Regions from separate parts of the Roseovarius pelagicus genome, predicted to be linked through region 1. Evidence: riboswitches for the same ligand, from Rfam matches in the RefSeq annotation. Region 1 holds a riboswitch; the other holds the start of a gene.
The links. Region 1 has a riboswitch for thiamine pyrophosphate ahead of thiM (hydroxyethylthiazole kinase). Riboswitches for the same ligand answer to the same signal wherever they lie in the genome.
Positions count from the first base shown of each region.

Region 2: it holds a riboswitch for thiamine pyrophosphate, as region 1 does, so the genes downstream of both, thiD (bifunctional hydroxymethylpyrimidine kinase/phosphomethylpyrimidine kinase) here and thiM (hydroxyethylthiazole kinase) in region 1, are expected to answer to the same signal.

Region 1 covers NZ_CP106738.1:2,312,061-2,319,996, reverse strand. The annotation lists gene N7U68_RS12535 (phosphodiester glycosidase family protein) at 1-433, opposite strand, end outside; gene rbfA (30S ribosome-binding factor RbfA) at 430-825, opposite strand; partial or broken gene dapB (4-hydroxy-tetrahydrodipicolinate reductase) at 1,075-1,894, shown strand; gene N7U68_RS12520 (Lnb N-terminal periplasmic domain-containing protein) at 1,917-2,897, shown strand; gene N7U68_RS12515 (hypothetical protein) at 2,959-3,363, opposite strand; gene N7U68_RS12510 (aminotransferase class I/II-fold pyridoxal phosphate-dependent enzyme) at 3,544-4,680, opposite strand; gene thiE (thiamine phosphate synthase) at 4,861-5,475, opposite strand; gene thiM (hydroxyethylthiazole kinase) at 5,472-6,260, opposite strand; TPP riboswitch at 6,312-6,407, opposite strand; gene N7U68_RS12495 (DUF1674 domain-containing protein) at 6,453-6,629, opposite strand; partial or broken gene N7U68_RS21060 (transcription antitermination factor NusB) at 6,696-7,082, shown strand; gene N7U68_RS21055 (RsmB/NOP family class I SAM-dependent RNA methyltransferase) at 7,284-7,936, shown strand, end outside.
Region 2 covers NZ_CP106738.1:3,749,710-3,757,645, reverse strand. The annotation lists gene N7U68_RS19520 (thiamine phosphate synthase) at 1-34, opposite strand, end outside; gene N7U68_RS19515 (thiazole synthase) at 31-801, opposite strand; gene thiS (sulfur carrier protein ThiS) at 803-1,000, opposite strand; gene N7U68_RS19505 (FAD-dependent oxidoreductase) at 978-1,958, opposite strand; gene thiD (bifunctional hydroxymethylpyrimidine kinase/phosphomethylpyrimidine kinase) at 1,955-2,734, opposite strand; TPP riboswitch at 2,794-2,897, opposite strand; gene N7U68_RS19495 (hypothetical protein) at 3,173-3,490, shown strand; gene N7U68_RS19490 (c-type cytochrome) at 3,578-4,018, shown strand; gene N7U68_RS19485 (multicopper oxidase family protein) at 4,020-5,399, shown strand; gene N7U68_RS19480 (c-type cytochrome) at 5,396-5,800, shown strand; gene N7U68_RS19475 (DUF305 domain-containing protein) at 5,877-6,701, shown strand; partial or broken gene N7U68_RS21110 (glutaredoxin) at 6,712-6,845, shown strand; gene N7U68_RS19465 (CopD family protein) at 6,853-7,731, opposite strand; gene N7U68_RS19460 (copper resistance CopC family protein) at 7,734-7,936, opposite strand, start outside.

The DNA.
Region 1 (7,936 bases):
CATGTGTACAGTCCGGCGCCTCGCGGACATAGCGGCGCGTTTCGATCACGTCAGCCCGGCCTTGCCGTACACAAAACACCCCATTCGGCAGCAGGCCAAAATTACCCGGCCCGTCACGGGTGACCACCTTCGCGCGCTCTGCGCCATCCTCGATATACAATCCTACAGGGCTGCGATCCGAATGATACATGCCCGCATTCATCGCGAACCCCAGTTGCGCACCGGCCGGTGCCAGCAACGCATCGACATTATCGAAACTGCCCAGCGGCGCGCCTGCCATATCGGTCAGAAAAAGCTGTAACCGCTCTGTCGTCATATCGACTTCGCAGATCGCATATTCCACACCATCGAAATTCACATGACGGCAATCAGCGGCCACCAACGGCACTGGAAACAGCACCGCAGCCGCCAAAATCCAGCGCAGGATGTTCACTCGTCCAGATCGCGCCGCACAGCGTCTTGTGCAAACAGGCGTCGCGCCTCGTCCATCTGATCAAAGGTGGTATCCAGACGAAACCGCAGGTCAGGCGCGTATTTCAACGCCAGCTTCTTGCCGATCATCCGCCGCAGCTCGCCCTTGTTGCGCGCCAGCAGTTCCACGATCTCGTCCTGCCCCCTGCCGCCGAGCGGCAGCACATAGGCGGTCGCGATTTTCAGGTCAGGCGACGTGCGGACCTCGCCCACGGTTACCGACAATCGGTTCAGCTCAGGGTCGTGAACATCGCCGCGCGCCAACACCTCGGACAACGTCCGGCGGATCAGTTCACCCACACGCAGCTGCCGTTGCGACGGTCCGGGCCCATCATGAAACTTGTTCTTTGCCATGCCCCTGCATCTAAGGGCTCCGGGCTGATTTGCCAAGTAATCTTCACCAGACACCACCGACCTCTACAATTAACCCCGGTGCTTCTTCTTGCCGAAAATATCCCGGGGTGTTTGAGGGGCAGCGCCCCTCATCCTTTCTCTCAATCTGCGCGACGCACCCGCACCACCGGGCGCTCCTACTGAACTCAGCGATTGTCGGCCCGCCCCCTGCCGCGTTAAGGATACCGCTAAACCAAAGGAGACCGCATCATGCCTCAGGGACCAGGAATTGTCGTGACCGGTGCATCGGGCCGGATGGGCCAGATGCTGATCTCGCACGATCAACGACAGCCCGCGCGCGCACCTTACAGCCGCTCTGGAACGTCCCGGTCACGACTGGGTCGGTCAGGACGTAGGTCGCGCCATGGGCGGGGCCGAAACCGGCGTGATGGTCACCGACGACCCGCTAGAGGCTTTCGCCCGCGCACAGGCTATCGTCGATTTTACCGCGCCTGCCGCCACGGTGGGGTTTGCCGATCTCGCGGCACAGGCCCGCGCGGTGCATGTCATCGGCACCACCGGGCTCGATACCGCAGATCTGACCCGGATCAAGGCCGCCGCGCGTCATGCGGTGATCGTGCGGGCTGGCAACATGAGCCTTGGCGTGAACCTGCTGACCCAGCTGACACGGCAGGTCGCGGCCGCATTGGACGACGATTACGACATCGAAATCATCGAAGCGCATCATAATCAGAAGGTCGACGCCCCCTCCGGCACTGCCTTGATGCTGGGCGAGGCCGCCGCCGAGGGGCGAGGTGTATCACTCGACACCACGTCGGACCGCGCCCGTGACGGAATCACTGGCAAGCGCCGCCGTGGCGATATCGGGTTTTCCGCCATTCGCGGCGGTGACATCATCGGTGAACATGACGTGATGTTTGCCGCGACTGGCGAACGTATCATCCTGCGCCACGTCGCCTCTGATCGCGCGGTGTTCGCGCGCGGCGCGCTCAAGGCCGCGCTCTGGGGTCAGGGCCGCCAGCCCGGCGAATACGACATGCTGGACGTGTTGGGTTTGAATGGCGGTTAGTTCACCATTCAGGATGGTCACAATGGCCCGGATTTTTCGCATTGTCGGTTCTACCATCTTCGCCCTGCTCGCGCTTTTCGGCACGGCATGGGCCGGCACGGCACTCTGGCTGCATCTGACCGGCGCGCTGCGGCTGGCCGCCCTCGCGGCACTCGTCATGGCGCTCGTGGTCGCCGTCTTGGCACGAAGGCGTGCCCGACCCCTCGGCTGGGCAGCGCTCGCTATTGCCGCGCTGGCAGTGGCCGGGTGGTATCAGACAATCGTCCCGCGCCATGATCGCGACTGGGCACCCGACGTGGCGCGCGGCGTGCGCGCCGACGTGTCAGGCGACCACCTGACCCTGCATGACGTGCGTGATTTCGACTGGATCACCCGCGACACCGCACGGGAACGCTGGATCACGACCCGGTATGACCTTGAACAGTTGCAGACCGTCGACATGCTGACGTCGGTCTGGGACAATCCAGACATCGCGCATCTATTGGTCAGCTTCGGCTTCTCAGATGGTCAGCACGTCGTCTTTTCCGTCGAGATCCGCCGCGAGGCAGACGAAGTGTTCAGCGAAATCGGCGGGTTTTTCCACCAGTTTGAACTGGTCCTGATTGCAGCCACCGAGCGCGATATCGTCAAGCTGCGTACCAACCACCGGAAGGAACAGGTCAGCCTGTATCCCATCGACCTGACACCGCAGCAACGGCGCGATTTCTTCATGGCTTACGTAACGCTCGCCCAACGGCTAGAGGCGCGCCCCGAATTCTACAACACCCTCACCGCGAATTGCACCACAGTGGTCTACGCGTTGGCAAAAACGGTCAATCCCGACCTGCCAATGGACCGGCGCATCGTGCTGTCCGGCCGTCTGCCCGCATTCATCGATGAGCTGGGCCTATTGGCAGGTGACGGCCCCCTAGAGGACCGACAACGCGACGCCCTGATCACCCCTCGCGCACAGAACGCGGAAGAAGGGGATAAATTTTCGGACGTGATACGAAACATTGATTAGTTTCATGCGCGCCATACGGAAAACGGGCCTCTGTTCGGCGACAGCCCGTAATAGGCCGCGCCTAGCGGTACGATCCGATGCAATAGGTCCCGCCACCATAAATGACCGGCGCATTCTTTGGGCATTTCCCGCCTGATCCCTGTCCGGGCTGCGCCCCCACCGGCGCGCTGCTGCGGCCCAGTTTCTCGTCGGCGCACGCATTGATCCATGCGGCATCTGCCGAACTTACATTCCGGTCAGGCAGGATACGAAACACGCTGTCACCGCCCCATGGGGACGCGACATAGACCACTTCCATCTTGGCCCGACCGGGCGAGCCAAGCTGATACTTGCAATCAACGATCGCCCGATGCTGATCTTGCGCTGAAACATAGCCTTTCTTTCTTGGCAAACCCTCTGCGTGAACCATCTGTACCAAAAGAAGAGTTGCACAGGTCGCAATTACGGATTTGACTAAGTAAGACATACAAATTTCCTTTAACGCCAACAGATTATACTCTGTACAGTGTATTCATTTTTCCAAACGGATTAGCATCCATAGGTTGAAGCCATATCTAATCTCGCATCTGAAAAGAAGATCATTTAGCAGAAAAATGACTACAAAATATGCAGTCGTGCGCTGGCCGCCAGACGCGCCGTGGCCGCGCTACTGTCGGTTCCGCTTTATATGCGCCTCCAGCGCCGCCAGTCCGTCGTCCAGCCCGGTCCGGCCGAACCCGATGCGGAAACGATCATCTGGCGTCGCGCCCAAGTCAGAGCGGTAGATCGTGCTGGGTAACACCAGAACACCGCTATCTTCGACCAATGATCGCGCAAATGCCTCGACCCCGTCGGCCCCCAGATAGCGCGGATATCCCATGCAGGACCCGTCCGGGCGGGTAAACTCGAACAGATCCGGATAGCGGGCAAAGAACGCCTCCCACTTTGGCAGGTTCTCGTCCACGATGGCGCAGTTGCGCGCCAGTAACTGGTCGCGAACCGTTAACGCGATGCGCGCCAATCGTTCACTTGGACCCGAATTACAGATCGACAGATAGTGCTTTAGCCGCTCCATCCGCGCCAGAACTTCGTGGTCCTGACAGGCGATCCAGCCAATGCGCAGCCCCGGCAACCCGTAGGACTTCGACATCACCCCCAGCGACAGACCGCGCTCATACTCATCCGCAACAAACGGCAGATGTGTCGCCCCGCTCGGCCCCAGCCCATGAAAAATCTCATCATGCAGGATCCAGATGCCATGTTTGCGACACAGCTCAATCAGCGCCCGATAGCGGTCCAACGGCAGGATCGCCCCTGTGGGATTATGCGGAAAATTGATCGTAACCAGCCGGGTATTGGGTCGGATCGCATCGCGCACGCGGTCAATATCCAGCGACCAGTTGTCGGCGGGGTCCAGCGGCACACCTGTCGCGTCACAAATCGCCAGCGGCATCGTCTCGTGCGACTGATAGTTCGGCGTGACCACGATGGCGTGATCATCCTTTTCCAGCAGGACCGTATTAGCCGCAAAAATCCCCTCACTCGCCCCAGCGAAACACAGGATGTCATCCGCATTGCGCCCGGCAAATGTACCCGCAATTTCGGCCCGCAAATCGGGCGCGCCCCAAGTTTCGGTGTAACCGAGCCACATATTTTCGAAATCAGCGCGATCTTCAGGCTCTGCCATCGCCAGTAGTTCGCTCAGCGTGATGCTCTCGGCGTCCGAGGCGGTCAGATGATAGCGGGCATTGAACTCCCACTTGGCAAAATGCGTTTCCAGCCGAAAATCGGGCAATGTCGTCATGGGTCTGTCCTCTATATTCGCCCGCTACGTGCACAACGTCGATGAACACAGGCCAGAAGTAAACCGGCCTCGCTGCGGGCTGATCGTATTAGTCCGGTTCGTTCCACGACGCCGTAAAATGCAGCGTCGGCCCGTGCCCATTTCCCACCCGGCGGATCGGTTCGTGCGAGACGATGGGGATTATACCTGCCTCCATGCTGCCACCAGCGACCCTGCAGCGTCGGCCATGCTCGGCGCACGAGAGATGGCCGATACAACCGCCATACCACATGCACCTGCGCCCCTTACGACCGCAGCGTCATCAGCAACCAAACCGCCGATCGCCACCACCGGCAGGTCTGTTTGCGCCACCGCAGCACGCAATCCCTCGAACCCGATCGGGGCCGCATGGTCGGCCTTGCTGGCTGATGCGCGGATCGGCCCGACACCCAGATAATCGACGCATCCCGCTGGAATAGAGTCTAGTTGACTCGCATCTTCGACAGACAGACCCAGAATCATATCCGGCCCGATCTGTGCTCGCGCCGCCTGCGGATCACCATCGCTCTGACCGATATGCAGCCCGTCCGCCCGCGCCGCTACAGCGACCTCAATGCGATCATTGACGATCAGCCGTGTTCCAAGAGGCCGCAGCACACGGCGCAGGTCACGCGCCAGCGCGATCATCGCCGCATTGTCGGCGGTTTTGTCCCGTAGCTGAATCCAGCGCACCCCGGCACGCGCAGCGGCCAGCGCCTGCGCGTGAACCGGTTCTGTCGCGTCCGCATCCGTGACGAAATAGATGCCATTCATCATGCCCGTGTCACCCTGGCACCCGCTGTCAGGGTCTCTGGCGTCATTGCCGCCAGCGCATCGAGAAAGGCAGGCTGAAAGCTGCCCGGCCCTGTGCTTAGCCCGACAGCCTGCTCTCCGGCCAGCCCGTAATAGGCCAGCGCCGCAACCGTCGCGGCCAGCGCAGGCTGATCCACGGCAAAGGCGGCCACGATCCCGGTCAGCGAACAGCCCAGCGCCGTGACTTGCGGCATGACTGGCGCACCATTGGCTATGCGCCAACCCTCAGAACCGTCAGTCACGTAATCAACCGGACCTGTCACAGCCGCCACGCCCCCTGTACGTCCAGCCAGATCGCGCGCCGCGGCCTCTGCCGCGCTGACTGCATCGGCTGCATCCGCGCCGCGACCGGCAGCATCTGCCCCTGCCAGCGCCATAATCTCGGACGCGTTGCCGCGAATGACTGTTGGCTTCAGCGCCAGAAGCCGCGCACCCGCGTCCTGGCGCAACGTCGTCGCCCCGATTGCGACCGGGTCCAGAACCCAGGGTTTGCCCGCAGCCGCCATGACGCCTGCAGCCTCTTCCATGGCGCTGACCCATTCGGGGTCGAGCGTGCCGATATTCACGCTCAGCGCCTGTGCAATCGCCGCAAATTCTCCGGCCTCTTCGCGCGCATGCACCATGGCGGGTGAGGCACCCGCCGCCAGCATGACATTCGCCATAATGTTCATCGCCACATAATTCGTAATATTCTGCACCAATGGTGCCGTGCTGCGCATTTTTGTCAGATACGTGCCGATGTCGTCCATTGTCGCCTCCGAGTGGCGAAGGTGTGGCAGGGACCGTTCCGGCAAACACGGGTAAGATGCCCCACGACTTCCTCCGCCAGTATGATCCGGGTCAGGTTCAAAGGGTACTTCTCAGCCCGCGAAACGCGTGCGCCCCTGTCGTGGCGGCAAGTTGCGCCAGCATGGCAGGCGCGTCAAGGTCCGGCTGTGGCGTCAGAAATCGACGGCGATGCCCTTGCGCTCCCAATCGCCATAGCGCACCGGCTCTGGTCCCTTGCGCCCGCCCAGCTCCTTGGGCAATTCCGACGCTCCTGCGGCCTTGCGGCGTGCCTCCGCTTCGGCCAGCGCGCGCTGCGCCTCGGGCGGCAGATCAGGTTTATCTTGGGTCATGGTGGGCCTTTCGCTGCTCTCGCCCCCTTGATATACGCGCCCGATACCTCTCGGCAAGGACACGCAATGCCCCCCGGACCACGCCCCCGACGCAATGACAGCCCGCCATCGGCACGCGCCAATGCCGTTTATCTGCTTGATCAGATCATGGGCGAGGGGCGCCTGATGCCGGAATTGCTGGCCAGCGGCGCTCTGGACCGGCTGGAACCGGGCGATCGCGCGCGCGCCCAACGGCTCGCGACAGATACCCTCCGCGGGTTGGAACGTGCCGACAGGCTGCTGAAAAAGCACCTGAGAAAGCCGCCGCCGCTGCACGTATCCAACATCCTGCGGCTCGGCACGGTTGAACTGTGCATGGGGGGGGATGCCCATGGTGTCGTGAATGACGCGGTGAACCTGATCGCGGGGCATAAACGCTATGGCAAACTGAAGGGGCTGATTAACGCGGTCCTGCGCAAGATTGCGGCTGATGGCCCGGCCGCATGGGCCGCATTGCGTGTCCCGCACCTGCCCAAATGGCTGCGCGCACCTCTGGCCGAGGCCTATGGCAGCACCGCTGTGGCTGGCTTTGAGGTCGCGCATTATGCCGGTGCCCCACTCGACCTGACTGCCCGCACTAACGCGCAGTCGGTGGCCGATGCAACGGGCGGCACGATGCTGCCCACGGGTTCAGTTCGTCTGACACAGCCCGGACAGGTTAGCACCCTGCCCGGTTTCGACACCGGCGACTGGTGGGTACAGGATGCCGCCGCCGCCCTGCCAGCGCAAATTCTGAGCGCACAACCCAATGAGGCCGTGCTGGACCTCTGTGCCGCACCGGGAGGCAAGACACTGCAACTCTCGGCGGCGGGCGCTACCGTGACCGCTCTCGACCTGTCAGAGCAGCGCATGACCCGCGTGGAACAGAACCTGATGCGCACCGGCCTCAACGCCACCTGCATCACCGGCGACGCGCTAGAGCATCAAGGCGGGCCGTATGATGCGATCCTGCTGGATGCGCCCTGTTCGGCGACAGGCACCATCCGCAGACATGCCGATCTGCCACATGCCCGTGACGGCGCCGAAATCGGTGATCTCATCGCGCTGCAAGAGGCGATGCTTGACCACGCCATCACCCTGCTGAAACCCGGCGGGCGGTTGATGTTCTGCACCTGCTCTTTGCTGCCGGACGAAGGCGAATGTCAGGTTGAAAACGCGCTGGCACGGCATCCGCACCTGCGCGCCGACCGCGCTGCGCTGAACCGTCCGGGCATTGACCCCGCATGGATCACCGAAGAAGGCGGGCTGCGGCTGCGCCCGGATTACTG
Region 2 (7,936 bases), 1.4 Mb from region 1:
CGTCAAAGATCGGGTAAAAGCGATGTAGCGTCAAAGGAATGCCTTTCCGATAATGGGCGTAGAGGGGGCGGCCATATCCCGCGCGTCGATAGGATCGGCCTGCGCCGCCAGCGCGCCAGCCTCCACAGCATGTGCAAACGCTCTGGCCATCGCAACGGGGTCGCCCGCCTTGGCCACGGCGGTATTGAGAAGCACCGCATCATAGCCCAATTCCATCGCGTGCGCCGCCTGCGACGGCAGGCCCAGTCCGGCGTCCACCACCAAGGGGATATCCGGAAAGTGCGCCCGCAGGCTGCGCAGCCCGTAAATGTTATTTAGGCCAAGCCCCGTGCCGATGGGCGCGCCCCAAGGCATAAGGACCTTGCAACCGACCTCTACCAAGCGTTCGCACAGCACCAGATCCTCGGTGCAATATGGGAAGACCTCGAATCCGTCCTCGGCCAACTGTGCTGCGGCCTCGACCAGCCCGAAGGGATCGGGTTGCAATGTGTCGGCATTGCCGATGATCTCCAGCTTGATCCAGTCGGTATCAAAGAGTTCGCGCGCCATGTGCGCTGTGGTCACCGCTTCGCGAATCGAATGGCAGCCAGCGGTGTTGGGCAAGACCGCAACGCCCAGTTGCTGGATCAGCGACCAAAAATCCTGCCCTGCCTGCTCACCGCCGGCCTCGCGGCGCACCGACACTGTGGCAATACCCGCCCCCGATTGCTGAAACGCGTCTGCTAGAATGGCAGGGGATGGGTACTGAGCGGTGCCCAACATCAGGCGAGAATCGATCGTGGTGCCGTAGAATGTAGGCATCTCAGCCCCCCTGCCGCGGGGCGACGATCTCGACCCGGTTGCCGTCTCGCAGGACCTGTTGTTCCCGCAGGGTTTTAGGAACAAAGGCCTCATTCACCGACGTGGCCACCTTCGCGTCGCCTTTCCCAAGCTCAGCGAGCAACGCCGCCAATGTGGGCGCGTCACTGTTCATCATCTCACCGTTCACGATGATCTTCATACCAAACCTCCGGCGTTTTGCCCTCCAGCACCAGATCCGCAGTCATCCGCGCCAGGGCGGGCGCCAGCAGAAATCCGTGCCGAAAAAGGCCATTTGCGTAAATCCGCTCGCCGACCCGGCGAATACGTGGCTGGTTGTCCGGAAAGGCGGGCCGCGCATCGACGCCGATTTCCAGCAGTTCCGCCTCGCCAAAGGCAGGGTGCAGGGCGTAGGCAGCGTTCATCAGCTCCATGACAGATCGCAGGGTGGCCCGGTTGCGGTCGCCACTCTCAAGCTGTGTCGCACCCAGCATAAAGACCCCATCGCCACGAGGCACGATATATAGCGGAAAGCGCGGGTGCAGCAGCCGGACCGGACGCGAGAGCGCGACATCGGGGCAGCGCACCACCAGCATCTCGCCCTTGACGCCGCGCAGGTCAGGGAGCGTGTCACGCGCAGCCAATCCGCGGCAGTCTATGACCTGTCCCCGCAACACACGTTCAAAGACGACCCCGGCCTTCGTCAGCCGGTCATACTGTCCGATCATGGTCGCACGAGGGGCGAGGTGGTTCTCATTGGGTATGAACAGCGCCTTGGAAAACCGCTCGGCCAAGTGGGGTTCGCATGCTTCGATCCCGGCGCGATCCATGGGCACGGCGGACGGCACGCGGCGCCCGAATGTTGTCAATTCGCTCTGATCGCGCCCCAAGGCCACAACCAACGTCCCATTCCGGGTCACCGTCGCACCGTGGCTTTCCCACCAATCCGCAGCCTCGCGGCCGTGATGAACGACGTTTGGCTCCGCGCTCACGCCCTCGCATTCGGGCGCTAACATGCCTCCCGCCCACCACGAGCAGGCGTGGTCGCCGGGCGCTCCATTGGGGTCACTGACCGTGACCTGCGCACCGCGCAACGACAGTTCCGCAGCCATCGTCAAGCCGCACACGCCGCCACCGAGTATGGTAAAACGATCGCTCATCCCCAAAGCGCGTGGAAATGGTGAACCGGCCCATGGCCGTGTCCAACGTTTAGGTCATCCGCCTGCAATATCGCGGCATTCAGCCAACGGTGGGCGCGGGCAACAGCCTCCTGCATCGACATGCCCTGTGCCATGCATGCAGCGATGGCCGAGGAGTAGGAACACCCCGTGCCGTGAGTGTTTCGTGTATTCACGCGAGGTGCAGAAAAGGACCGGGCACCAGTGCTCGACACCAGAGTGTCTTTGCAGATCTGTCCCTCCGCATGCCCGCCTTTCATCAGCACTGCGCCAACGCCCAGTTCCAATAGCCGTTGAGCCTGCTCTTGGGGTGTGCCCGCACCGGCGAGCTTTTCGGCTTCTGGCAAGTTGGGAGTAATTAGCGTTGCGCGACCGAACAGTTCGGACTTTAGCGCATCAATCGCGCTATCGGCCAGCAGCGTGTCGCCCGATTTCGCGACCATGACTGGATCAAGCACCACGGGGCCGTCATATCCCGCCAAGGCATCAGCGACCACCTTGATCAGCGACGGTGTGCCCAGCATCCCGATCTTGATCGCGCCAATCTCTATATCACTGAGGACCGCTTCGATCTGCGCTGCCACGACCGCGTCGGGAATGGCGTGAATTGCCGTGACAGATTGCGTGTTTTGCGCGGTCACCGCTGTAACGACCGAAGCGCCGTAGACGCCCATCGCCGAAAACGTTTTCAGATCGGCCTGAATGCCCGCGCCACCACCGGAATCCGAGCCTGCAATCGTCAGCGCCTTTGCAACCATGGCACCGCCCTTGGCGTTCAGGGTCAGGACAGGAAATGAGGGTACGACCAGAACGAACGCTGTGTCCGCTAGCTGTTCCCTCCGCCGGTCCTAACCGGTTCAGGTTCAATGGGTTCGCGCATTGCGCATCTCAGCCCCGACAAGGGCACCCCAACAGATTTCAATGGATTAGTAGATCTGCGTGATTGCTTCGTCAAACAGATATACTGCAACCAAAGAACCTGCCGCCACACTCTTGGCGCTGGTCCGAGATCCCACCGGAACCGCGTTGGCGGACCGACTCAATCACCAATACGGCGAGGAAGTTTCGCCCTTGTCTCGCGATCTGCGAATTCGTCGAGATAAGATTATGTACATGATGTGCATTGGCAATTCAGATCTGCATTGACCAGCCCCCCGTGGCGTCCCATGTTAGCTATGACAAGTAAGAAAGCCCGCATGCGCCTGATCGCCTTTATCCTTCTGGCCAACCTTATGGTATTAGTCTCATCTCCGCATTTTGATGCGGCTGGCATGTCGATGCATGAATGCCCGTCCTGTCCAGAGGCGATGGTCGAAATGCAGGAAGCCGAGGCGGGCAAAATGCATCAGGGACCGTCTTGCGCGGATATGTCCCTTTGTGCCCCCATGGCTCTTATTTCTGATGCTTTCTCACAACGCGACGGAGAGTACCTTGGCCATCGCCACGCATGGCCCGATGCATATAAAGGCGCATCCATTCGCTTGGCACTAGACCTGCCACCTCCCCGCGCCTGATCCTTCTCTACTGCGTCCTGGGCTGACATTCGTCCGCCCTAAATGAGAACGCGCAGCACGAAGGCTTGCGCAGGACAGGAAAATATCATGAAAAATACGCTCCTTGCCGGGGCTGCGGTCATTGCTGTAGCACTTGGTACATATACTTATACCCGTCTTACCGACCACGATCTGTCGGCAGGCCAAGCATCGACCCCCACCCAAGGCGCGGCTATGGTCGCCGTCACCCTACCCAAGAGTCTTTCGCCCGAGGCTTCTATGGGAAAACGGGCATTCGATGCGGTCTGCGCTGATTGTCACGGCGCAAATGCCGCGGGGAAAGTGGGATTTGGACCGCCGCTGATCCACAAGATCTATGAGCCGTCACACCACGGGGATATGGCTTTTCAGATGGCTGCACAAAATGGCGTGCGTGCGCATCACTGGAAGTTCGGGGACATGCCGCCGCAGCCTCAGGTCACCCGTGCTGATGCTGGCTCTATCATTGCTTATATCCGTGAAGTGCAACGTGCAAATGGGATTAACTGATATGAATTTGACACGACGCAATTTCTGCGCTGGTCTTGCCTCTACCCCGCTGGTCCGCCCTGCTTTCGCCCAAGACATGCCGCTGTTGACGGCCAAAGAGGCCATGATCCAGCTTGCTCCAGACAGCTATCCCGCCACGCCGGTCTGGAGTTACGACGGCACGATCCCCGGTCCCATGATCCGCGTTGCGCAAGGCAGCCGGTTTGAACGGCGACTGGTCAACACCCTGACTGTTCCCACCTCGATCCACTGGCACGGCATTCGAATAGACAATGCGATGGATGGCGTCGCGGGGCTGACGCAAGAGCCAGTACCGTCTGGGCAAGGCTTCGATTATGCCTTCGATCTGCCGGACGCCGGCACCTATTGGTATCACGCGCACACCAATTCCATGGAGCAGGTAGCGCGGGGCCTTTCCGGTGCGCTGATCGTCGAAGAACCGACACAGCCGGACGTTGACGGCGACGAAGTCCTGATGATAGACGACTGGTTGATCGACCCGGACACCGGGCGGTTCGTCGACAACTTTGCGGCTCCGATGGCACGGAGCCATGGCGGCCGCATCGGCAATCTGGTGGGGGTGAATGGGCGCTACAACTACAGCCTCCCGGCGCGGCAGAACGACCGGCTGCGCTTGCGGCTGATCAACGCGGCCAATGCGCAAATCTTTGGACTTAGACTTGAGGGGCTGAGGGGGTGGACGATCGCTCTCGACGGGATGCCTCTTGCGGAACCAGAGCCGGTGTCGAACACGCTTGTCCTTGCTCCCGCGCAGCGCATAGACCTGATCGTGGACGTCACCGCCGAGAAGGACGCGCCAGCCGGGCTTCTTTTTGCCGCTTCCGACGACAGCTGGCGAGCGCTGGTGGAATTCACGGTCACGGGGCGTGCGGCCTCGGTTCACCGAGACCTGCCTGCGCCCTTGCCATCCAACCCACGAATGGACACCCCCGGAATCGACGCGGCCCGTGTCTTTGACATGCCCCTTCAAGGTGGCGCCATGCGCGGGCTGGAGAGCGCCTCCTTCAACGGACAGACAATGGGCTGGCAAGAGCTGGTCCAGAACGGCCAATTCTGGGCACTGGCCGGACAAGCAGGTATGGGGAAGACGCCCTTTGCCGCCCTGTCACTCGGAGAAACGGCGCGCATCCGCATGACGAACGACACGATCTTTCCGCATGCTATGCACTTGCACGGGATGCACTTCCGGGTGCGTAACGCAGACGGCACCACTGGACCGCTACGGGACACGGTATTGGTGATGCCGGACCAGACGACCGAGATCGCATTCGTCGCGGATAATCCGGGAAAATGGCTGTTGCATTGTCACATGTTGGGGCACGCCGCCTCGGGCATGACCAACTGGATTACGGTCTCATGAGGTGGCTTCTCCTGCTTGCAGCGGCGCTTTCCGGTGCGGCTTACTCTGTCGTGGCAGAAGAAGGCATGGATGGCGCTGCGCTCTACCAACAGCACTGCGCCTCGTGTCACGGGACCAAACTTGAAGGTCAGCCAGACTGGCGCAGCCGTGGCACTGATGGACGACTTCCTGCACCGCCCCATGATGTCACGGGTCACACATGGCATCACAGCGACGACATCCTGTTCCGCATTACGCGGGATGGGACGGCCGCAGTTGTCGGCGACGACTATGAAAGCAACATGCCGGGCTTTGGCGATACACTGAAGGATGAGCAAATCCACGCCATCCTCGAATACATTAAATCCACATGGCCGGACCGTGAACGCGCCTATCAAGAGGCGATCAGCGGAAAAAAATAGTCGGAAAACGTCGACTTTATGGGAACCCTCCAACGCTGGAAGGTTGTTTTACCTTCAAACAAACTTGGAGGTGCCGATGGCTTATTCCCGCTTTTTCCTGATGATCGCCGTTTCTACGGTGCTTATGTTCGGATTGATGTATCTCAACACCTATCTGATCAGCCATGTCTTCTGGTCAGAAACACGCGCCTACATGGCGATTGTTATGGGAGCGGTCATGGCCTTTGTCATGTTGGCGTTCATGCTGGGCATGTACAAGAATCCCATACTGAATATCGCCATTTTTGCCGGCTCCCTCGTGGTCTTCGCCGGGGCGCTCTGGCTGGTTCGCAGCCAGGCCACGGTGCAAGACCGCGCCTACATGCGGGCGATGATTCCGCACCATTCGATTGCGATTATGACCTCCGCGCGCGCGGACATCACCGATCCGCGAGTACGAACCATGGCCAATGACATCATCTACGCGCAGGATAAGGAGATCGCGGAAATGCGCTACTTGATCGCGGAGATCTCGGCAAATGGCGAAGCTGCTGCAAGGGCGGTATCACCAGAACCTCAGTTGAAGACCGCACAAGAGGCATTGGCCAGCGAAGTCGTCGACACAGTCGACCCGGAATTCCTGTCAGAGGGAGACATCGCTCAGGTCTTCGCGGATGTCCCGGTGTGTGGCTTCGCATACACTGAAACCAGCCCGCCAGTGCTTGTGTCCGGCAACGACACCGCTCTGATCAAGATCAGCGGCGACCTCGTGCGTCTTGACGGCGACGATGATCGCTTTGCAGCAAGCCCTATTTCCGTCGAGCTACGCCAAACAGACGACAATGATCTTCACGACCTGATCATAAGCGCTGGCCCGAGCTACGCGGCGGGTTTCCGTGGCCACTACAACTGCACAAGCTGACGGCTCATTCATGCCACAGAGTGCGAATAAAGCCGCCACGCTCTATGCATGGTAATGCCGGATCATTCCTGCCCCTACGGTCTGAAATCCAAGGACCTGCTGGAGTGCCGCGGCTATCAAGTCGATGAGCATCATCTCCTAACTCTGATTTCTATCCGGCATATTCCGGTGCTGCGATTGAGGTGAAGGTCGCAGTGATCAGCAGAATCAAGACGAAAGCCGCCATTTCCCACCGAATGGATTTCCGCAACGGTTTACCGTCTCCGGTTTCAGCAAACATCGGCGTCAGACGCAGTTTGTTCAGGCCAGCAAGCCCGAGCAAAAGAGCCACGACGATCAATTTCAGCGCTAGGAACTGGCCCCAAGTCTGGGTCAAGACCGCGATGGGATCACCCGCCAGCATCACAAGGATTGCAGCACCGGCACCAACAAGTAGCCCCACCATAAACAGCGCGGCCTGCCCAAACTGCTCAACAGTGCGCACTGCTCCCGCGCCGCCCCGGCCGACCATGTCATATAACGGAAAGAACCCACCGACCCAGAAACTGGCCGCAAGGATGTGGATAACAAATAGCATTGACATTGCGACCCTTGGATCGCTGGTTGCATGTCCGCGTAATGCAAAACTGATGACCACAAGGACAACGCCTAGAAACGCGACAGCTCGTGTCCAACTGCGGTTGAGCTTGATGCTAGCGATGGCTGCAAGCCCCATACTACCTACCACAGTAGAAACCCCAAGCGGGCTGGACACCGCAACCTGAAGCATGATGGGATCAAACGCACCGACAATGCTCCCAAAAAAGAATGCAGCGCGTAGCGGGATGTTCAGCGCGCTGAATACCACGCCCGCCACAGCAGACCATGCCGCAAGCCGCCTAAGGCGACCGCTTGCAACGCTATCCAGCTCCGCAAGGAGCCAGAGATTGATGACGGAGCCCGCCGCAAGCAAGACAGTGACATACATCCCCGCCTTGACGAAGATCGAGGCGATCTGCACCGGTTCCAGTGCGGCAATAGCTCCGCCCATGATCAGTTCGCGACCTTGAACGCAAAACTGCCTTTCATCGGGTGGCCGTCTGGCGACATGCCGCGCCAGTCGACCTTATAGTTGCCCGGCGCGAGCTTTGGCAGCTTGCCTTCCCAAATTTTGACAGCCCTGTTCGCAGCCGGGCCATTGATTTTGTATGTCTTACCGTCAGGCGCCTTCATGGTGACTGTGGTGATCTTCATGG